3 regions of the Pseudomonas sp. GW821-FHT02H06 genome follow, and region 3 is predicted to be linked to each of the others. Evidence: riboswitches for the same ligand, from Rfam matches in the RefSeq annotation. Region 3 holds a riboswitch; each other region holds the start of a gene.

Region 1 (7,367 bases), on a different contig from region 3:
AAAGAATCGGGTGCAGGCGCGAGCGGCACCGGCAAGAAAGGCGGCTCAGGCGGCAAGTCGTAACGACGTGCGGCTGAGTGAAGCGAGCGAGGGCCAAGGCTCTCGCTCTTTTGTTTGAGCATCAGTCAAAAAAGCAATGTACGCCTCATAGCAAGCACACGTGTAAGCGGCATCCTCCCCCCTCATTTATCCGGATCGATCAGCGGCACCGTCGCGTCCCGATCAAACTGCGAACCCGGGTCTTCGTTGCCCGGATCCAAGTCGGCGTCAAATCCTGTCTCTTCGTCACCCGGCTGGGGAGCGGGGCGCGGCGGAACGGGTGCAGCGTCAGGTGTATGGGATTGCATGGCAGTCACCTCTCGTTTCAATGTGGCCAATAATAGAGTCAGAGGGCTCGACAACGACCGGGTTCAATGGATCGAGCTTAGCTGGCGCTGACGGTCCAGTGCACGGCGTCTTCGGCAAACTGCAATTGCTCGACACGATGGGCAATGCCGCACGCCAGGGAGTCTTCAGCGCGGATCACCTTCTCCTCCGCTGACAGGCAGCGCCCTATGTCCAGCGGGTGCACCGCGCTCACGGTTTCGCTCTGATAGATGTTCACGTAGCGCTGCAGGTCGTTGTCCAGGCTGCGCAGGTATTCGCGCATGCGTGAGTGGTCTACCGAGCTCTGATTGAAGTACCAGCTCATGGGATGGATCAGAAAACGCGAGTGGGGGCAGACGATCCGCTCTTGAGCCGCCAGGTAGATGACGATGCCCATGGATTCGATGTTGCCGCTGTTCAACGCGCGGATCGGCACTTTCAGGGATTTCAGGAAGTTGTACAGGGTGAATCCCAGTGCCGTGCTGCCGCCGGCGGTCGACAGATTCAGCAGCAATCCGGTCGCGCCCTTGCTGAGGGCTTCGAGGCAGCGATCGCGAAAATGCTCGGTGCTGGCCTGATCGACCCCGCAATGGAAATGAATGATGTGCTCGCTCATCGGCGGCCTCGCTGGTCATGGATGGCGTACTCACGGGCCTCTTCCCGGCTGAAGCCGGTCCCGCAGAGGAATCGCAGGAGCTGGTCCCAGTGAGGTACCGCAAATAGCGAGATTTGCATGGACTGAGGATAGCCGCTCACCGAGCATGTGAAAGTCCACCGCCGCGGATTACGAAGAACCCCTGCGGCAATCAACAGTCAGTAAAGAAGCTTCGCCGGTTTCATCGTGCTCGATCCGGGCCATGAACCGCGCGACATCCAACACGCCCCACCGCACAGGACATCTTCCATGAGTCTGCACGACAAGATCATCGGCCGCCTCGGCTTCGGCTCCGCACCGCTGGGCAACATGTTCCGCACCATCGACGAGGAGGAAGCAGCGGCCACCGTTCAATCCGCCTGGGACCAGGGCATTCGCTATTTCGACACGGCGCCCATCTACGGCGCCGGCTTATCCGAGCAGCGCCTGGGCAAGGCCCTCGCCGGCGTCCCACGCGACCAATACACCCTGAGCACCAAAGTCGGCCGGCTGATTTCCGACGAGATCGATACCGAGACCCGCAGCGGCCCGTTCGCCGAAGGCCTGAAAAACAAGATCGTCACCGATTATTCCGCCGACGCCACGCTGCGTTCCATTGAAGCGAGCCTGGAGCGGTTGAACACTGATCGTCTGGATATCGTGTTTGTCCACGACGTCGCGCAGGACGCCCACGGCGATGCCTGGATCGAGCATTTCAATATCGCCCGCACTGGCGCTTTCCGCGCCCTCACCCGCCTGCGCGAAGAAGGCGTGATCAAGGCCTGGGGCCTGGGCGTCAACCGCGTCGAGCCGTGCGAACTGACGCTGGATCTGGAAGAAGCCCAGCCCGATGGTTTCCTGCTCGCCGGCCGTTATTCGCTGCTCGATCACGACCAACCGCTGCAACGGCTGTTCGACAAGGCCCGTCAGCACAACGCCGAATTCGTCGTCGGCGGGCCTTACAGCTCCGGCGTGTTGGTGGGCGGCAAGCATTTCGAGTACCAGGAAGCGTCGCCAGCGATGCTCGACAAGGTGGCGCACATTCAGGAGATCGCCCGTCAGTACCAGGTCGACATCAAATCGGCAGCGCTGCAATTCGTCCTTGCCAACCCCCTGGTGGCGGCGGTGATTCCGGGTGCCAGCCGCCCTTCGCGGATCATCGAGGACGTCACCGCGCTTAACGCACAGGTGCCTGACGGTTTCTGGCAGGCCATGCGCGATCAGGGCTTCATCGCCCTGCAGGCGCCCGTGCCGATGAAAGACTGATATCGTGGGCAACGACGCCGGGCCAGACGCCCGGCCTTGTTTTCTGCGCGAGATCTGTCCATGCGAATTCTGATCGTCAACGTCAACACCACCGAATCCATGACCGAGACCATTGCCGAGCAGGCCCGCAGCGTGGCCTCGCCTGGCACCGAGATCATCGGCCTGACCCCGCGCTTCGGCGCCGAGTCGGTGGAAGGCAATTTCGAAAGCTACCTGGCGGCCATCGCGGTGATGGACCGGGTGATGTCCTACGAAGGGCCTTATGACGCGGTGATTCAAGCCGGCTACGGCGAGCATGGCCGCGAGGGTTTGCAGGAATTGCTCGATGTGCCGGTGGTGGACATCACCGAAGCGGCGGCCAGCCTGGCGATGTTGTTGGGGCACAAATACGCCGTTGTGACGACACTGGACCGCACCGTGCCGCTGATCGAAGACCGCCTGAAGCTGGCCGGGGTGTACGAGCGCTGCGCATCGGTGCGGGCCAGCGGCATGAGCGTGCTGGAGCTGGAGGCATCGCCGGAGCGTGCGGTCGAGGCCATTGTCGAGCAGGCCATCGAAGCGGTGAATCGGGACAAGGCCGAGGTGATTTGCCTGGGCTGCGGCGGCATGGCCGGCCTGGATCAACTCATCCGTGACCGCGCCGGCGTGCCCGTGGTGGATGGCGTGACCGCTGCGGTGGCACTGGCGGAATCACTGGTGCGTCTGGGGTTGAAGACCTCGAAAGTGCGGACCTATGCGACGCCACGGCCGAAGAAGATCGTGGGTTGGCCGTTTAAGCTCTAAGCCGGTGGTGTTGAGCTCACGCCGATGGCGCTGCAAACACATACCTTGTGGGAGCGAGCTCGCTCGCGAAGACTGCATTCCAGCCGCAGAAGATTTAGCGGATGTGCTGGCCTCTTCGTGAGCAAGCCCACTCCCACAGGTGTTGCGTCCGTCCAGTTACTGCGAGGTGTCAATACATCTCCGGCACACTGTCGCTGCATTCGCCTCTCCCCACCGAATCGTTTAGTATCCCCGCCGCCGGTTTCCGCTCGGAATTAATAGGGAATCCCCAGGCGCGTGCTGCGCGCTGAAAGGGAACTGTCCCCGCAACTGTAGGCGCTGAGCCCTGCTTCCTGTTTGCCACTGGGTCACCCCGGGAAGGCCGAAGCACGGCGATGAAGCGCCAGTCAGGAGACCTGCCGGCCAGCATATTCATTCACCGGCGGGGTGTCCGGGGAAGGACTCCCGTTCGCGTGCCGTGCGCGCACCATGAGCTCGCCCTTTTTTCCGGGGCGTCTGTCGGGATGGACTTTCCAGCGCCTGCTTCGCCAAGCATTCAGGCTATCTGGAGATCGCTGTTCATGCCGCTGCGCCGCCTCGCCGCCCTGCTTGTCACCCTGACCTTGCCCACTGCCGCCCTCGCAGCGTCGACGATTTACCCCTTGACCGTGGACAACTGCGGCCAAGCGCTGACCTTCACCCACGTCCCGCAGAAAACCGTGACCATTGGCCAGGCCGCCACCGAGATGCTGTATGCGCTCGGCCTGGGCCCGAACGTCGTGGGTACGTCGCTGTGGTTCAATCCCGTTCTACCGCAGTACCAAACCCTCAACGACGGCATCGAGCGTCTGGCCGACAACGCGCCGAGTTTTGAATCGGTGATCGGCAAACGCCCGGATTTCGTCCCGGTGCAGTTTGAGTGGATGGTCGGGCCACAGGGCGCCGTTGGCACCCGCGAGCAGTTCCGCGACCTGGGCATCCCCACCTACATCCTGCCGTCCGATTGCGAGGGCAAGAACAACCGGGTCGGCGCCGACGGCACGCGCCTCGAAGCCTTCCGCATCGACACGCTGTACAAAAGCCTGCGGCAGCTGGCGCAGATTTTCGACGTGCAGGACCGTGGCGAGCAGTTGATCGCGGATTACCAGGCGCGAATGGCTCGGGCTGTGGCGCAGGCGAACGCCCATGCCAACCCGCCCGTCTCGGCGGTCTTCTGGTTTTCCAGCCCGGACATCAACGTCGATCCGTACGTGGCCGGACGCAAGGGCATTCCCAACTTCATGCTCGACACCCTCGGCATGCGTAACGTCATCGACTCTGACGAGGAATGGCCGACCGTGGGCTGGGAAACCATCGCCAAGGCCAACCCGACCGTGCTGGTCATCGCGCGCATGGACCGCCGCCGCTTCCCGGCGGACGATCACGAGAAGAAGCTGGCCTTCCTCCGCTCGGACCCGGTCACACGGAATATGGATGCGGTGAAAAACAATCGCATCGTGATCATGGACGCCAGCGCCATGGAGTCCAGCGTCAGGCTGTTCGACGGCATCGAGCAACTGGCCCAGGCCATTCACCCCCAATGACCTCGCTCCGTACTCCTCGCTCAAGCATCGTCCGAATGTTCGGCCACGGCGCCTGGGCGACCGCGTTGCTGGCGTTGGCGGTGCTGGCGGGCGTGGCGATCGGCGAGACGTCGATCAGCCTGCCGGTGATCGTTCAGGTGCTGGCGAACAAGCTGTGGGCCACAGGCTATCCCCTCGACCCCATCGATGAGGGCATCGTCTGGAATTACCGCCTGACCCGGGCCATCGTGGCCGCCACCTGCGGCGCAGGGCTCGCCGTGTCGGGCGTGGTCTTGCAATCGCTGCTGCGCAACCCGCTGGCCGATCCCTACTTGCTGGGCATTTCCGCCGGGGCTTCGACCGGCGCGGTGCTGGTGGCGATCATCGGCATCGGTGCCGGGACGATCTCCCTGTCCACCGGCGCGTTTGCCGGGGCGATTGCTGCCTTCGCGCTGGTCGCCCTGCTCGCCCGCTCCTCTCGGGGCCAGACCGCTGCCGGCCAGATCATCCTGGCGGGCATTGCCGGGTCCCAGCTCTTCAATGCCCTGACCTCCTTCCTGATCACCAAGTCGGCCAATGCCGAGCAGGCCCGCGGGATCATGTTCTGGTTGCTGGGCAATCTCAGCGGCGTGCGCTGGTCGTCGGTGGCGCTGTCGGTGCCGGTCGTGGTGCTCGGCTTGCTGGTGTGCCTGTGGCATCGGCGCGCGCTGGATGCGTTCACCTTTGGCAGCGATTCAGCGGCGTCCCTGGGCATTCCGGTACGCCGGGTGCAGGCCGTGCTGATTCTCACCGCCGCGCTGATGACGGCGGTGATGGTGTCGATCGTCGGCTCCATCGGCTTCGTCGGGCTGGTGATTCCCCACGCGGTGCGCCTGATGGCCGGGGTGCGTCATGCCCGGTTGTTGCCCTTGAGCGCCCTGATTGGCGCGCTGTTCATGATTGCCGCCGATGTGCTGTCGCGCACCTTGATCAAGGGTCAGGTGTTGCCGATCGGGGTCATCACGGCGCTGGTGGGCGCGCCGGTTTTTGCCATGATTCTGGTCCGCGGGAATCGTCCTCGATGAACGCCCGTCAGGAGGTGCCCGGCACCATGCTGGAAGGGAGTGACCTGAGTTATTCGGTCAAGGGCGCGTCGCTGCTCAGTGGGGTGAGCCTGGCGATTCGGCCGGGGGAGAACCTGGGGATTGTCGGGCCCAATGGCTCGGGGAAGTCGACGCTGCTGAAGTTGCTGGCGGGGATTCAGTCGCCGTCTCAGGGCGATGTTCGCCTGGGCGGGCAGCGATTGTCGTCGCTGAGTCGGCGGGACATTGCGCGGCAGGTGGCGGTGGTGGAGCAGCACGCGCAGACGGGTGATTCGATCAGTCTGTTGCAGGCGGTTGAGTTGGGCCGTACGCCGTGGCTGTCGGCGCTGGCGCCGTGGGGCGCGGACGATGACCGGATTGTGGCGCAGGCGCTGGCGGATGTGAGTTTGCAGCACTTGGGGCATCGGGCGTGGCATACGTTGTCGGGTGGGGAGCAGCAGCGGGGGCATATTGCGCGGGCTTTGGCGCAGCGCCCGCAGGTGTTGTTGCTGGATGAGCCGACGAATCATCTGGATATTCAGCAGCAGTTGTCGATTTTGCGGTTGGTGCAGGATTTGCCGGTGACGACGGTGGTGGCGTTGCATGATTTGAATCAGGCGCTGGGGTGTGATCGTCTGGCGGTGATGGACGGCGGGCGGTTGGTGGCGTTGGGTTCGCCCTTTGATGTGTTGTCGCCGGAGCTATTGGGTGAGGTTTTTGGGGTGCGGGGGCATTGGTTGGTTGATCCGTTTGACGGGGCTAAGGTGTTGAGGCTGAGGGCGCCAGGATCAAGAGCGTCTGCCTGGGGGCAGAATGTTTCGCCTTCGGCGAGTTGCTTGGAAAAGCACCCCAAGTAACCAAGGGTGCCTGCTCCTGGTTGGGCCCTTCCTTCGTCAGGGTTCCTTCACTCCGGTCTCGCTCCGTGGGCCCGCGCCGAACGGGCATCCATGCCCTGACGGCGCTCTCGCCGCATCCATGCGGCTCGGCCCACTGCGCGAGACCTGCGTTCAGCCTGCACCCAAGTCGCGTTTGGCGGTGTTTGAGCCTTTTGGGTATGAAGATCAAGAGCAGATCAAAGGCTTCCCGGCTGAAGCCGGTCCTACAGTGAGGTCACGCGTCCCTCACTGGCTTGACGCGGTCTCGTAGGACTGGCTTTAGCCGGGAAGAGGCCAGTTCAGGCGCTGAAGGATCTTCGGCCTGAATGGTGTTTGTGGGAGCGAGCTTGCTCGCGAATGCGATATCCCAAACACCGATCATCCTGCAGAAGTAATAACCCCCAACCTCAATACCTCGGCTTCACCGCCTTCCACTCCGGTTTGTATTTCTGCATTTGCCGCACATCATCCCGCTGGCGAATCCCGCACGTCAGGAATTGGTCATTGAGTTTGCCCAACTGGTCATAGTCCAGTTCAAGCCCCAACCCAGGTTCGCGGGTGAGGTGGACGCAGCCGTCGATGATGGGGAGTTTGCCGCCTTTGATGACTTCTTCGTCCGGTTCTTGCCACGGGTAGTGGGTGTCGCAGGCGAAGTCGAGGTTGGGGACGGCGGCGGCGACGTGGGTCATGGCCATGAGGCTGATGCCCAGGTGGGAGTTGGAGTGCATGGAGACGCCGAGGCCGAAGGTGTCGCACATTTTTGCCAGCGCCTGGGTTTCGCGCAGGCCGCCCCAGTAATGGTGGTCGGCGAGGACGATCTGCACGCTGTTCAGCGCGACGC
Region 2 (7,367 bases), on a different contig from region 3:
AGCCCATGCCCAGGCCCTCGGCACGGGCCGCCAGCCAGAGGTTCTGGATCGCGCAAGACAACGACGCCATGTCCATTTCCGGCAGGGTCCGGCGGCCGAAGATGTGTTTGTCGCGGTCGTCCATCAACGCAGCGACCAATACCTCGGCGCAGTCGCTGATGCCCTCGACCTTCAGCTTCATGAAATCGTCGGACCGCTCGCCCAAGGCTTCGGCGGTGCGAATGCGTTCCTCCTCCACCTGCGCCTGAATCTGCGTGCGCAAGGCCGGATCGGTGATGCGCAGGAAACGCCACGGCTGCATCAAACCGACGCTCGGCGCGTGGTGGGCGGCTTCGAGCAGACGGGCCAGCAACTCCGGCGCGACGGTGCCCCCGCAGAAGTGACGCATGTCGCGACGCTCGGCGATGGCGCGGTAAACGGCGGCGCGTTCGGGGTCAGTGAAGGTGTGTTCAGTCATGGCTCGCCTGTCCCGCGCGTGAAACACAGCAATCACCTGCGATGCGCCCCATGTAGGAGTGAGCTTGCTCGCGAAAGCGGTTTTTCAGAAAAGGAGTGGGATCGGACGCGCCCACTTCGCGAGCAGGCTCGCTCCCACAGAATGCGGCGGTTGAATTAGATGGGCTCATGGCAAAAACAGCGCCGCCATCGCCTGGGGATTCGAGGGAAAGTAAAAGTGGACATACGACGCAGTCATGCGCCCTTCGCGGTACACCGCTTCGGCGCCGCGCCCGCCATTGGGGCTGAGGCCGCGGGCGATGGGGGTCAGCTCGGTGCTGGTCAGGGAGTGGTGATAGGTGTGGCCACGCAGGATGCCTTCCGGCAGTTCGACCGATTGCAGGGCCAGGGCGGCCAGACGCTTTTGCATCACGGCTTCCCCCTTGAGCAAGCCCACCCCTTCGGCGCGCTGGCCGTCGACATCGGTCAGGGCATCGAGTAAATACAACATCCCGCCGCATTCGGCGAGCAAGGGTTTGCCGGCGGCGTGGTGCGCGCGAATCGCGGCCAGCATGCTGTGGTTTTCCGCCAGCGCCGTGTGATGCAGTTCCGGGTAACCGCCCGGCAGATACAGGCTGTCGGCGTCGGGCAGTTCGCGGTCGCGGATCGGCGAAAAGAACGACAGTTCGGCGCCCATCTCCCGTAGCAGGTCGAGGCTGGCGCCGTAGAAAAACGCGAACGCTTCGTCGTGGGCGATGGCGATTTTCACGCCGGCCAGCAGCGGTTCGGCCGGCACGAATTCCGGCGCGGTAAAGGTCACGGACGGTGGCAACGTGGCGTCGCAGGTGCTGGCCAGCGCGGTGGCCGCGGCGTCAAGGCGCATGTCCAGGTCATTCAATTCGCTGGCCTGCACCAGGCCGAGGTGCCGGCTGGGCAGCTCAATGCCGGTTTCACGGGACAGCGCGCCGTACCAGCGCAGGCCTTCGGTCAGGCTGCCTTCGAGCAACTGCGCATGGCGCACCGTGCCGACGCGATTGGCCAGCACGCCGGCAAATGGCAGGTCCGGCTGATAGCGCGCCAATCCCAACGCCAGTGCGCCGAAGGTCTGGGCCATGGCCGTGCCGTCAATAACCCCGAGGACCGGAACGCCGAAGCGCCGGGCCAGGTCTGCGCTGGAGGGCGTACCGTCGAACAAGCCCATGACGCCTTCGATGAGGATCAGGTCGGCGTCGGCGGCGGCTTCCCACAACAGGCGCCGACTTTCGGCCTCGCCGATCATCCACATGTCCAGTTGGTACACCGGATGGCCGCTGGCGCGTTCGAGAATCATCGGGTCGAGAAAGTCCGGCCCGCATTTGAACACGCGCACCTTGCGCCCCTGATTGCGATGCAGACGGGCCAGTGCGGCGGTGACGGTGGTTTTGCCCTGACCGGACGCAGGCGCGGCGATCAATACTGCCGGGCAGTGCCGGGGCTGGCGCTCACTCACAGTTCGATGCCTTTCTGCGCCTTGATGCCGGCTTGAAAGGCATGCTTGACCACGCCGATATCGGAAACGGTGTCGGAGAGGTCGATCAGTTCCTGTTTCGCCCCGCGACCGGTGACGATCACGTGCTGCATCGGCGGGCGTGCCTGCAAATCGCTCAGCACCTGCTCCAGGTCCAGATAGCCGTGCTTGAGGGCAATGTTCAGCTCATCAAGCACGACCATGCCGATAGAGGCCTCCTTGAGCATTTCCCGGGTCACGGCCCAGGCGGCTTCGGCCGCGGCAATGTCACGCTGGCGGTCCTGGGTTTCCCAGGTGAAGCCCTCGCCCATCACGTGGTAACGCACTTGTTCGGGAAAGCGGCGGAAGAACAGCTCTTCGCCGGTGCTGTGGCGGCCTTTGATGAACTGCACGACGCCGCACTGCATGCCGTGGCCCATGGCGCGGGCAAGCATGCCGAACGCCGAGCTGCTTTTGCCTTTGCCGTTGCCGGTCAGGACCAGCAGCAATCCGCATTCATTTGGCGCGCTGGAAATGCGCTCGTCCATCACCGCCTTTTTGCGCAGCATGCGCGCCAGGTGGCGTTCGTCACGTTCGGGGGATTCGCTCATCTCAGCTCTCCGCTTGAGGGCAGGTGTGGCAAACGGAGGGCACAGGCAAAGACTGTCAGCAGGCACCGGACATGGCCCGGCCTGCAGCAGAGCATCGCCCTCCGTGATGCTGTTCGATGGATCAGGCCGGTCTCCGGACTCATGAGTTGCCACAACCGTGGCAGGCCAGGCGCCTTCCCATGTTCAGCGAACACAGTGGCATTGTGCGTGGCCTTGACTCATTTACCGTTGCGGAGGCAGCGCCGGAATTGATCGCACGAGCAATCGCACCGGCTTCCCTGTTTCACCCTGTGGACCAACAAGGTCCCGGGCACCTGAAACATGGCGCGAAGGTTAGAGGGTTGACTGGGGAGCGTCAATCGAACCGTGGGCAGAGCGCCCACGGGTTTACGGGATTTCACCCTGGAATGCACAGGTGTTCCTGCAGCAGCCCATGAACACGTTGCCTCAAAAACGACTATTGCCTGGCAAGATTCGATGGCTGGATAACGCGCTTGGCATTCAGCCAGGCCTTTTGCCAATAAGGCTTGTCCAGGCTGTCGAGTTTGACCGTGCCGCCGGTGGCCGGCGCGTGAACGAATCGCCCTTCCCCGACGTAGATGCCGGCATGGCTGACGTGGGAGCCGCCGCCCGTCGCGAAGAACACCAGGTCACCGGTCTGCAACTGGCTGCGGTCGATGTCCGGGCCGCGCAGCGTGATCATTTCCCGCGTCGATCGCGGCAAAGTGATACCGGCGGCGTCGTGGTAGACATAGCCGATCAGGCCACTGCAATCGAAACCCGAATCAGGCGTGTTGCCGCCCCAGCGATAGGGCGTGCCAACGAGGCCGATCGCGCGCAACAGGACGTCGTCGGCGAGCGGTGAAGAAAACTGGGGAGGAGCGGAGACCACTGGCCGGTAGACGACCTTGCGTGGAGCAGGCGGTGGAGTGCTGGAACATGCGGCCAGCAGCACAGCCAGAGAGGCGACGATCAGGCGAACCGTTAACGACATAAACACGACAACCTGTGCGGGATGCAGCTTACTTTGCCGAGGGCCGGGGTCGCGCGCAAGAGGGGTTAGCCCTTTGCGCGCCCGGAATTAACGGGTTTGGCGCTTGATTGTAGTCGAGCTCATCGCGGTAGTGGTTGCAGGTACCGTTGAAGGTGCCATCGCCAGCGCGCGTTTGGCTTCGATGAACGTCTTGGCCCAGTAGGCATCGTCGAGGCTGTCGACGCGGACACCACCGCTGCGGCGGCTGCTGGAGTGGATGAATTGATCATCGCCCAGGTAGATGCCCGCATGGCTGACACGACCACGGCCGGCAGTGCTGAAGAACAGCAGGTCGCCTGGCTTGAGGTCATTGCGTTTAACGAGAGGGGCATCGATGTTGATCATTTCGCGGGAGGAACGCGGCAGGCTCATGCCCGCCTCTTCGCGGAAGAGATAACCGATGAAACCGCTGCAGTCGAAACCAGAGGTGGTCGACGTGCCGCCGAACCGATAGCGAGTGCCTATCAGGGATTTGCCGCGCTCGAGGATGCTGTCAGCCAGAACCGGCAGGCGGTACGGCTTGTTATCGGCAAATTGAGCGAGCTCGTCTTCGGTGGCGACTTCGTCATCCAGTACGGAGGATGCGTAATCGGCACGCTTGCTGGCGGATTGAGCGGTGGCAGAGTCCCGGAACTGGGGGCTTTGCGACTGTTGTTGCGACGTCGGCATCTGGGCCGCACAGCCGAACAACAGCGTTACGAGTGCGAGAGGCACGAGGGGTGCGAAGCGGTTTAGCATGTGCACGACCGTGGCTGAAGTGTAAAGAAGCCGAGACTATGCCTTCAATCGTACCCATTTGCAAATTCAATCGAAACAAATGTGACTTACGATGTCGTCCATCACTTCTAAGGCTCTACACCTCAGAAACGCATCCATGTGCGCGGAATGATCGGTCGGCGAAGGGTTTATCTCGGCAGTAAAGCCTCCCGTCACCCGAGCGCGCAGCATGGGCTCATGAATGTATGGGAAGCTGGCGGTGGTTCCGATGCTGAGCACAGCGTCAAAGCCTTTTGCCATCTCTTCCTGAAGCACGTTCAGTGCCAACTCTGGCAACATCTCCTCAAACAACACCACCGATGGCCTCAAAACGCCAGTACAGCGGGCGCACAGCGGTGGCAGTGGTCGGTTGAGGCGCTCGCTCAACAGCGGATCCTCGGCGCCACAAGATTGACAGTAGAGCGGCGCCAACTGGCCATGAATTTCGATCAGGCGTTCTGGCGGACTGCCCGCAGCGCGATGATAGCCGTCGACGTTTTGCGTCAACACCCAGCATTCCGGCTTGCGCCGCTGCAATTCGGCGATGGCATAGTGCGCCGCATTGGGACGTCCGCCCAGGCAAGCGCTGCCCAATTGTGCAATGTATTTCCAGCACAGCGCCGGATCACGACGCAGCATCGGGCCGGACAACGCCATTTCGATCGGCAGGCCGTCGTCGGTCTCGCCGTTGTACAGACCACCGACACCGCGATAGGTCGGCAAACCCGAATCCGCCGAAAGGCCAGCACCGGTGATGATCAGGATGCGTGTGGCATGGCGCAGGGCCGCGGCAGTTTGCAGGACCAAAGCCTGATCGACCACGGACGCGCTTACCAACCGAGGGTTTCTTTCAGGAACGGAATGGTCAGCTTGCGCTGGGCCTGCAGTGAGGCTTGATCGAGCTGTTCAAGCAGGTCGAACAGCGCACTCATGCTGCGCTTGCCGCGGGTGAGGATGAAATGCCCCACTTCGTCGGTAAGGTGCAGCCCGCGGCGGGACGCGCGCAATTGCAGGGCGCGGAGTTTTTCTTCGTCGGACAACAGGCGCATCTGGAACACCAGCGCCATGGTCAGCCGTGATTTCAGGTCCGCCAGCTTGACCGGCAGCTCTCGGGGCGAGCATGAAGCGGCGATGAGCAAGCGTCGGCCACTGTCGCGCAGCCGGTTGAACAGGTGGAACAACGCCTCTTCCCATTCAGGCTTGCCGACCACCGCCTGAAGGTCATCGAGGCACACCAGTTCGTACTGCTCCAGATGATCGAACAGGCCGATGCCTTGATCGAGCAGTTCGGCCATCGGCAGATAAACCGCCGGCTCGCCCATCTGTTCGAATCGCAGGCAGGCAGCCTGCAACAGGTGCGTGCGCCCTACCCCGTTCTTGCCCCACAGATAGATGAGGCTTTCTGTCCAGCCGGCCTCGGCTTCGCACAGCCGCTCGACATAGCCGAGTGCAGCGGCATTGGCGCCTGGATAGTAATTGATGAAGGTGGCGTCATCACGCAGACGCACACTCAGGGGCAGCTGAACTGGTTTCATGCTGGCTGAACGGTTCGTGACGAACCGCCAAGGGGCCTCTGTGAAAAGTGCGTAAAGTCTATACCCGCAGGGCTGGCCGCACAATGCGGCAGACCGCCAGCAAAATCAAAGGCTTGCGTATGTCACTGGTATCACTGGGGAATACGGGCAAAACCCGCCGAGAAAGGAGGCGCGCGGTGAGCACCGCGCGCCGGTACGCATCCTGATTCGCGGGAATCAGAGATCCGGGTCGTCCAGACCGCCGTAGATGTCCGAATCCTTGTACAGGTCATGAACATGGCGCACCAGGACCATGATCACCGCCGCCACCGGCAGGGCCAGCAGGATGCCGGTGAAGCCGAACAGCTCGCCGCCCGCCAGGATCGCGAAGATCACCGCAACCGGGTGCAGACCGATGCGGTCACCCACCAGCAACGGGGTCAGCACCATGCCTTCCAGTGCCTGACCGACCATGAACACCGCGACGATGCCCAGCATCGGATACATGTCGCCGCCGAACTGGAAGAAACCCGCCAGAATCGCCGAGCCGATGCCGATCACGAAACCCATGTACGGCACGATGGCGGCCAGGCCGGCAATGACACCGATCAACAGCCCCAGCTCCAGCCCGACCAGCATCAGGCCGGCGGCGTAAATCACGCCCAGCGCGACCATCACCAGCAACTGGCCGCGAATGAACGCACCCAATACCTCATGGCACTCGTCCGCCAGCGCGACGATCTTCTTCTCGCGGTGACGGGGCAGCAGGCTGCGCACCTTCGCCATCATCACGTCCCAGTCACGCAACAGATAGAAGCAGACCACCGGGATCAGCACCAGGTTGGTCAGCCAGCCGATCAGCGCCAGGGTCGAGGTCGTGGCCTGGGACAAGACGATGCCGACGATGTCGCCGGTCTGGCCCATGTGCTCCGAGATCGCCGCCTTGACCTTGTCGAACTTCCAGAAGCCGTCTGCCAGCCCCAACTTGGCCTGCGCCCACGGCATGGCGGTGTGTTGCAGCCAGTCGAGGATTTGCGGTGCCAGTTCGTACAGGCGGTAAAGCTGCTTGGCCAGCATTGGCACCAGCACCAGCAGCAGGCCCATGAAAATCAGGGTGAACAACAGGAACACGGTCACCACACTCATGGTGCGGGACAGCTTCAGTTTTTCCAGCCGGTCTGCCAGCGGATCGCCCATGTACGCCAGCAGCAGCGCCACGAGGAACGGCGTCAGAATCGAGTGCAGCAGCCAGACGAACAAACAGACCAGGACAACCCCGCCCAGCCAGAACCAACGACGCGTATCAGTCATTACTGCCTCTTTCCCCAGGATGATGTGCTTCGAGCAACGTCGTTATGAACCTGTTCACCAACGGAAGTGCAATGCGCTGTCCGAAACAGCAGGCGGCTGCGGTGCTACCGGCGTGCCGTCCGCAGCAACGGGCGCGGCGTTGACCGGCGCGCTGGCGATTTCACCGGCCGGCACTTCCTGCAGTTTCGCCAGCGCCAGTTGGGAACGCAATTGATCGGGGC
Region 3 (7,367 bases):
CTTCAACCGGGTAACCCTCGGCCTGCATGGCCTTCAGGATGTTCAGCGCGGCCGCCGGGGTGTCGAGGCCGACGCCGTTGCCAATGCGCCCGTCGCGGGTGGGGTAGTTCGCCAGAATCAGCGCTACGCGCTTGTCGGTGTTGGCGGTGCGGGCAAGCAGCACCCAGCGCCGGGCCAGTTCGGCGACGAAATCCATGCGTTCCGGCTGGGCGCGGTAGCAAACCACGTCGGACTGACTGCGCTCGCTGTGCCAGGCCAGGTCCTTGAAGCTGATTGGCCGGCTGATGATGCGCCCGTCCAGTTCCGGCAGCGCGATGTGCATCGCCAGGTCGCGGGGGCCCAGCCCTTGGGCGCTTGCCTGCCAGGCGGGTTCGTTGTCCTGGGCGCAAATGGCCTGAATGACCGGGATGTCTCGGCGAAACGGCCGAACATCTGGCGCTTCCGGGCTGGATTGGGCGAAGCCGGTGGTGTTGAGAATGACCTCGCAATCAACCTCGTCGAGCCAGTCCTGTATCGCGCTCATGCAGCCGGCTTCCTTCAGGCTGGCGACGGCAATCGGCAACGGGTTCAGGCCCTGGGCCGACAAGCGCTCGCAGAACACATCGATGAAGCCGGTGTTGGCTGCCTGCAGGTGGGAGCGATAGAAAAGCACGGCCGCGACCGGCTGATCGGCGCGCCAGTCGGCCTGCCAGCGGGCCAGGTCGGCGTTGGCGTTCTGCGGGTGATAAATCACGGTGCGCGGCAGGGTTTGCGGCTCGGCCCACGGGTAGTCGCCACCCAGCCAGCGTGTGGCGATGAAATTGAACAGCGCCAGCGCGTTGTGCTTGCCGCCCTGACGCAGGTAATGCCAGAGACGCTCGCGGTCTTCGACGGATTCCGTGCTCAGGCCGCTCAGCTCGGGGTCTGGCCGATCACAGCCCGGGACCAGAATCAGCTTCACGCCTTTCGCGGCCAGCTCCACCAGCCGCTCGACGCCGTAACGCCAGTAGCCGATGCCGCCGTGCAGGGAAATCAGGATGACTTTCGCGTGGCGCAGCACCTCGTCGACGTACAAATCCACCGACGCATGGTTTTGCACCTGCATCGGATTGGCCAGGCGCAGGCTTGGGTAGCTATCCGGCAATTGCCGCGCGGTTTCAGCCAGCAGCGCCAGATTCGAGTCGGCGCTGCACAGGATCACCAGCTCGGCGGGCGTCTGGCCCAGGTCAGCGATGCTGTCGTCGGGGACGAAGCCGCCGGGCTGTGTACGCAGCAGGTGCATGGTTAGCCTTTTATGCCTGAGACTGCATCGCGCAATTGCGCTTCAAGGACGCCGGCGTCCAGTTCCTGGCCGATCAGCACCAGGTGGGTTTCCCGAGCTTCGTCTGGCTTCCAGGCGCGGTCGAAATGCTTGTCGAAACGCGTGCCGACGCCTTGCACCAACAAGCGCATGGGTTTGCCGGGAATGGCGGCGAAGCCTTTGACACGCAGGATGCCGTGCTGGACGACGGCCTGGGTCAGCGCGTCGAGCAACAGCGATTCGTCGGCCTGGGGCAGCGTGATGGAAATCGAGTCGAAGGCGTCATGGTCGTGATCATCATGATCGTCGCCTTCGTGGTGATCGTGGTGGGTCTTGCGCCCGTCGATGTGCAGCTCGGATTCGGCGCCCAGGCCCAGCAATACGCTGATCGGCAGCTGGCCCCGGTTCGCTTCGACGATCTTCACCGCCGGCGGCAGTTCTTCGGCGACTTCGGCACGCACGGCGGCGAGAGCATCCGCGTCGAGCATGTCGGCCTTGTTCAGCACGACGAGATCGGCGCTGGCCAGTTGGTCGGCGAACAGTTCGTGCAGCGGCGATTCGTGATCCAGGTTCGGGTCAAGCTTGCGCTGGGCGTCGACTTGGTCCGGGAACGCGGCGAAGGTGCCCGCGAGCACGGCCGGGCTGTCGACCACGGTGATCACGGCGTCGACGGTGCAGGCGTTGCGAATTTCCGGCCACTGGAAGGCTTGAACCAGCGGTTTCGGCAGGGCCAGGCCCGAGGTTTCGATGAGGATGTGATCGAGGTCGCCGCGACGGGCGACCAGTTCCTGCATCACCGGAAAGAACTCTTCCTGAACAGTGCAGCACAGGCAGCCGTTGGCCAGCTCGTACACACGACCGACGGCTTCTTCTTCGGTGCAGCCGATGGTGCATTGCTTGAGGATGTCGCCGTCGATGCCCAGTTCGCCGAACTCATTGACGATGACGGCGATGCGCCGGCCTTCGGCGTTGTCGAGCATGTGCCGCAACAAGGTGGTTTTGCCCGAGCCGAGAAAGCCGGTGACGATGGTGACAGGGAGTTTGGCCAGTGTTTTCATCGGTTGCCCTCAGGCGTGCGGCGGGGCAACGAGGACGAAAACAGCGCAGGCCGGTGGAAGCAGGCGCGCGGTTAAATTCGCCACCGGATCACCCCGCCCGGTTGTAGTGGAATTCCTCGGCCGCTTGCAGGCGGTCCGATTCGAGGCAGGTCTCCTGGCTCACGGCGGCCGGTCGCTGACAGGCATCATCAGGCGACTGGCATTCATTGCGCCTTCCCGCTCGCGCAGTGGCTGTGCAATGAAGCTGTCCGTTTACAGTTGCGGGGGCAGCTGCGGCTTGAAACCGCATTCCCTTCTTAGCGCCGGTGGCCTTGGTAGTTGATAAAGGCGCCCGGCGAACCTCAAGTGCGCAAGGCTACGCAGTGACTGGAGGCCGGTCAATCGTGCTTTGCAATGAGTGCCGCGCCAATTGACGCACCGATCGCTGCATTGATTGACGCATCGGCTGAAGGGCCGATTGACGAGCCAAACAGCCCGTGGTCTGCTACACACCTTGTTACGGGTGCCCTTCACAGGGTGAAACGGGAAACCGGTGCGTACAGACCTTCGGGTGTGTATCAGTCCGGTGCTGCCCCCGCAACGGTAAGCGAGTGAAGAGTCAGATCCACTGTGTCGGCATCGATATGGGAAGGCGATTCTTGAAGGCACGTCGGCTGTAACGGCTGATGCATGTGCCCCTCGCGAGCCCGGAGACCGGCCCGATAACGCACCATAACAACCCGCGGTGGGCGGGCGCTGTTGATCACTGCCGGCCTTCGTCTGCGGTGTCTTCGCGCCTTTCCGTCCGCTGAATCCACTTCAGAGGGAAGCGCCATGTCCATCAGCACACCCCGCCAGACGTCCGGCACCAGCACAAACACCACAACAGCCGTGACCGCCACCCAAAGCCAGCGCCTTGTCGCCGCCGTCAGCGCGATGTTTCTCGGTGCGTTTCTAGTGTACTTCGCCGGTTTCTCCCACATCGATGCGGTGCACAACGCGGCACACGACACCCGTCACAGCTCCGCCTTCCCGTGCCATTGAGACCCGCCGCCATGTTCAAGCGAATTGCGCAAACGGCCGGGTTCACCGGACTGCTCGCCGCCCTGCTGTTGACACTGCTCCAAAGCTTCTCGGTGGCGCCACTGATCCTGCAGGCGGAGACCTACGAAAAGGCCCCGGCTGCCGAGATGCACGAGCACGCCGAGGGTGCGATGGCCGGCCACGTCCATGACGCCGAAGCCTGGGAGCCGGAAGACGGCTGGCAGCGCGTGCTGTCCACCACCGGCGGCAATCTGGTGGTCGCGGTCGGCTTCGCCCTGATGCTGGCGGCGCTGTACACCCTGCGTACGCCGACCAGTGCCCGCGAAGGCGTGCTGTGGGGGTTGGCCGGTTATGCGGTGTTCGTGCTGGCGCCCACTCTTGGTTTGCCGCCCGAGCTGCCCGGCACTGTCGCGGCGGATCTGACCCAACGGCAGATCTGGTGGGTCGGCACCGCCGCCTCCACGGCTGCAGGCCTGGCATTGATAGTGTTTGCACGGCACTGGGTGTTGAAGGCCTTGGGCGCGGTGATCCTGGTGGTGCCGCATATCGTCGGCGCGCCGCAACCGGCGGTGCATTTGGCACTGGCGCCGGAAGCCCTTGAAGCGCAATTCAAGATCGCGTCGCTGCTGACCAATGCGGTTTTCTGGATTGCCCTGGGCTGGATCAGCGCTTGGTTGTTTCGGCGCAATGAAGCGACCGAGACGCACGTCGGTTTGAAGCCTGCTCTGTGAATGAAGTGCGCGATCGGCCGCTGTGGGTGGTCGGTCTGGGCTGCCAGCGCGGCTGTTCGGCGTTGGAGCTTCGACAGTTGATGGAGGATGGGTTGCGGGAGGGTCGTCTTGAGCTGAAAGACGTTGCCGCCCTCGCCTCCATTGACGGCAAGTCGGCTGAGGTAGGGCTGCTGGAACTGGGTCATGAGCTGGGGCTGACGATCGGGTTTTTCAGCGCGGATGATCTGGCGGCTTACGAGGCACAGCTGACTTACCGTTCGGACATCGCCTTCGAACGCACCGGCTGCTACGGCGTGGCAGAAAGCGCGGCGCTGGCGATGGTGACACGGTTGACCGGCGCGCCCGCGACCTTGGTCATCCCCCGCCGAAAAAGCCCCCACGGGACCTTTGCTCTGGCAACCGCAATCTTGTAGGACCGGCCAACCCTTGTAGGACCGGCTTTAGCCGGGAAGACGTCAGTAGTCACACCGCAGATTTTGATGGTGTGCCCTAGGGCCCCTTCCCGGCTAAAGCCAGTCCTACAAAGTCAGACCGAGTGCGCTCAGGGAGAATGCATCCGACGAGCCACTGCTCAAATGAACTCCAATCAGGACACCCCATGACTGTTTTTTTCATCGGCGCCGGCCCCGGCGATCCGGACCTGATCACTGTCAAAGGCCAGCGGCTGATCCGCTCCTGCCCGGTGATCATCTACGCCGGTTCCCTGGTGCCTGAAGCAGTGCTGGAAGGTCATCAGGCGATCCAGGTCACCAACAGCGCTCCATTGCACCTTCAGCAGATCATCGAGCTGATGAAATCCGCTCATGCACAGGGCCAGGACGTGGCGCGTGTGCATTCCGGCGATCCGAGCCTGTATGGCGCGGTCGGCGAACAAATCCGCTGCCTGCGCGAGCTGCAGATCCCCTTCGAAATCATCCCCGGCGTCACCGCCACCGCCGCCTGCGCCGCGTTGCTCGGGACAGAGCTGACGCTGCCGGACATCTCCCAGAGCGTGATCCTGACCCGCTACGCCGACAAAACCGACATGCCCGAAGGCGAAAGCCTGGGCGATCTGGCACGGCACCGGGCAACCATGGCGATCCATCTGGGGGTCAATAACCTCGGCAAGATCGTCGCCGAGCTGACGCCGCACTATGGCGCCGACTGCCCCATCGCCGTAGTGCATCGCGCCAGCTGGCCCGATCAGGATTGGGTCACCGGCACACTGGCAGATATCGAGGAGAAGGTGCGGATCAAGGGATTTCGTCGCACCGCGCTGATCCTGGTGGGTCGGGTACTGGGCAACGACGTGTTCAGCGAGTCATCGCTGTATCGCGCGGGCCATGCCCATGTGTTCAGGCCCTAGCGTGCGCCTCTAGACCTTGGCGAGCGCCCACAAAAAAGCCCCGAACTCGTCGGGGCTTGCCTGCAACACCATACTTCCTGGAATCACACGTTGACTCAGTAGTACGCGTTTTCTTTCTGGGTGTGGTCGGTCACGTCACGCACACCGGTCAGCTCGGGGATGCGCTCCAGCAATGTGCGCTCGATGCCTTCCTTGAGCGTCACATCTGCCTGACCGCAACCCTGGCAACCACCGCCGAACTGCAGAATGGCGACATTTGCCTCATCTTCTTCCACCACCTCGATCAAGGTCACCTGGCCGCCGTGACTGGCGAGACCCGGGTTGATCTCGGTCTGCAGGTAGTAATTGATACGCTCGTTGATCGGGCTGTCGGCGTTGACCATCGGCACTTTGGCGTTTGGCGCCTTGATGGTCAGTTGACCACCCATGCGGTCAGTCGCGTAATCGACAACGGCGTCGTCCAGAAACGCTTCGCTGAACGCGTCGATCCAGGCGGTGAAACTTTTCAGGCCGATGGCCGTGTCTTCAGGTTTCTCTTCGCCCGGCTTGCAGTAGGCAATGCAGGTTTCAGCGTATTGGGTGCCAGGCTGGGTAATAAACACGCGGATGCCGATGCCGGGGGTGTTCTGCTTTTCCAGCAGATCGGCCAGGTAATCGTGGGCGGCATCAGTAATCGTAATAGCGGTCATGAAAATTCCTCGCAGACGTGGGGCGCAGTTTACGCCAATCAACTGCGCCTGACAAAGCCCTAGTGTTTTAGTCAGGTAAGCGGTTCGCCTCGACTAAAAACCCGTCATGACAGAGCTGCTTCCTTGCTCGCCCTTCTCTGATCCAGCCAGCCCTTCATGCGTCGGTACAGGCCCTTCTCAATCCACTCATAACTGAGCCACGCCCCCAGGGCGATGACCGGAACACAGACGGCGAACACCACATACGGATTAACGCCATAACGTTCGCTCACCAGCCAGCCCGCGTACAGCACCAGCACGTGGAGCAAATACACCGAATACGAGCAATCGCCCATGACTTTGAGAAGGCGGTAGTTGCGCAGATAGGGTTCGAGGGAGATGCACGCCACCACGATCACCGCGCTCGGCAGGCCCCAGTTGATGATGCGAGGCGCCGGTTGCAGGTGGTCGATGGTGAACAGCGCGGCGCCGATCGCGATCAATGGCAACCACAACCGCTCGCTGATCCAGCCCCGGCGATACATCACGCCGACGAAAATGCCGAGCAGGAATTCGTAAACGATGTCATTGGCGTAGAACCGGCTGACCAGCCCCGACCGACCCAGCACATCGGTAATGGCGAACAGCGCCGCCGCCAGGATCAACGGGCGCAGCCGTTGCTGAAACAGAAAAACCATCGAAAACAGCACGTAGAACAGCATCTCGTAGTTCAGCGTCCAGCCCACGTTGAGAGTGGGATAGAGGCCGTAACCGCCGGGATTTTCCGAAGGGATGAACAGCAGCGACAGCACGAAGCTCTGCCAGTCGACCACCTGGTGGGGCAGCAGCGGTTGGGCGACCACGACCAGAAGACCCATCACCAAGGTGTACAGCCAGTACGCCGGGACGATACGAATAACCCGGTTGAGCATGAAACGGCCGGCGGGGATGTCCTTGTCCACGGTTGACAGGTAGATGACCAGACCGCTGATGACAAAAAAAATGTCGACGCCGACCGCGCCTTTTTCAGTGAAAAAGCGGCCGACGGGCCCACTCGGATGGAAGTCGAAAAAAATCTGCATGAAGTGGTGACACACAACAGCCCACGCGGCGAGTGCCCGCAGGGCCTGAACCGAAATCAACATCTGCAACCTCTTGCTTCGTCTGGATTGACCCCAGGCGCCATACCGGCAAGGCACGGCGTCGGAGAGCGACTCACAGGGTCCGACTTCGAAAATTGCAAAAAGGTTCGGCGCCACTGAC

Evidence for each region. A riboswitch is a leader RNA that binds a small molecule or an ion and turns the genes downstream of it on or off. The one in region 3 is predicted to bind cobalamin.
Region 1: linked by a shared signal. The riboswitch ahead of AC07VF_RS23135 (ABC transporter substrate-binding protein) and the one ahead of cobW (cobalamin biosynthesis protein CobW) in region 3 are both predicted to bind cobalamin.
Region 2: linked by a shared signal. The riboswitch ahead of cobO (cob(I)yrinic acid a,c-diamide adenosyltransferase) and the one ahead of cobW (cobalamin biosynthesis protein CobW) in region 3 are both predicted to bind cobalamin.

What each region holds. Positions count from the first base shown of each region.
Region 1 covers NZ_JBWKVD010000019.1:38,914-46,280, reverse strand. The annotation lists gene AC07VF_RS23160 (con-10 family general stress protein) at 1-63, shown strand, start outside; gene AC07VF_RS23155 (hypothetical protein) at 183-347, opposite strand; gene AC07VF_RS23150 (ATP-dependent Clp protease proteolytic subunit) at 425-982, opposite strand; gene AC07VF_RS23145 (aldo/keto reductase) at 1,271-2,266, shown strand; gene AC07VF_RS23140 (aspartate/glutamate racemase family protein) at 2,327-3,049, shown strand; cobalamin riboswitch at 3,271-3,466, shown strand; gene AC07VF_RS23135 (ABC transporter substrate-binding protein) at 3,610-4,611, shown strand; gene AC07VF_RS23130 (FecCD family ABC transporter permease) at 4,647-5,654, shown strand; partial or broken gene AC07VF_RS23125 (ABC transporter ATP-binding protein) at 5,651-6,433, shown strand; gene AC07VF_RS23120 (glucarate dehydratase family protein) at 6,934-7,367, opposite strand, start outside.
Region 2 covers NZ_JBWKVD010000001.1:170,694-178,060, forward strand. The annotation lists gene bluB (5,6-dimethylbenzimidazole synthase) at 1-457, opposite strand, end outside; gene AC07VF_RS00835 (cobyrinic acid a,c-diamide synthase CobB) at 623-1,924, opposite strand; gene cobO (cob(I)yrinic acid a,c-diamide adenosyltransferase) at 1,921-2,532, opposite strand; cobalamin riboswitch at 2,640-2,865, opposite strand; gene AC07VF_RS00845 (C40 family peptidase) at 2,990-3,526, opposite strand; gene AC07VF_RS00850 (C40 family peptidase) at 3,614-4,303, opposite strand; gene AC07VF_RS00855 (NAD-dependent deacylase) at 4,370-5,143, opposite strand; gene hda (DnaA regulatory inactivator Hda) at 5,152-5,856, opposite strand; gene AC07VF_RS00865 (AI-2E family transporter) at 6,073-7,146, opposite strand; gene AC07VF_RS00870 (DUF2066 domain-containing protein) at 7,201-7,367, opposite strand, start outside.
Region 3 covers NZ_JBWKVD010000002.1:22,140-29,506, reverse strand. The annotation lists gene cobN (cobaltochelatase subunit CobN) at 1-1,261, opposite strand, end outside; gene cobW (cobalamin biosynthesis protein CobW) at 1,264-2,337, opposite strand; cobalamin riboswitch at 2,465-2,696, opposite strand; cobalamin riboswitch at 2,821-3,053, shown strand; gene AC07VF_RS03215 (CbtB domain-containing protein) at 3,151-3,360, shown strand; gene AC07VF_RS03210 (CbtA family protein) at 3,372-4,091, shown strand; gene AC07VF_RS03205 (cobalamin biosynthesis protein) at 4,088-4,504, shown strand; gene cobM (precorrin-4 C(11)-methyltransferase) at 4,690-5,436, shown strand; gene nfuA (Fe-S biogenesis protein NfuA) at 5,532-6,125, opposite strand; gene AC07VF_RS03190 (acyltransferase family protein) at 6,230-7,249, opposite strand.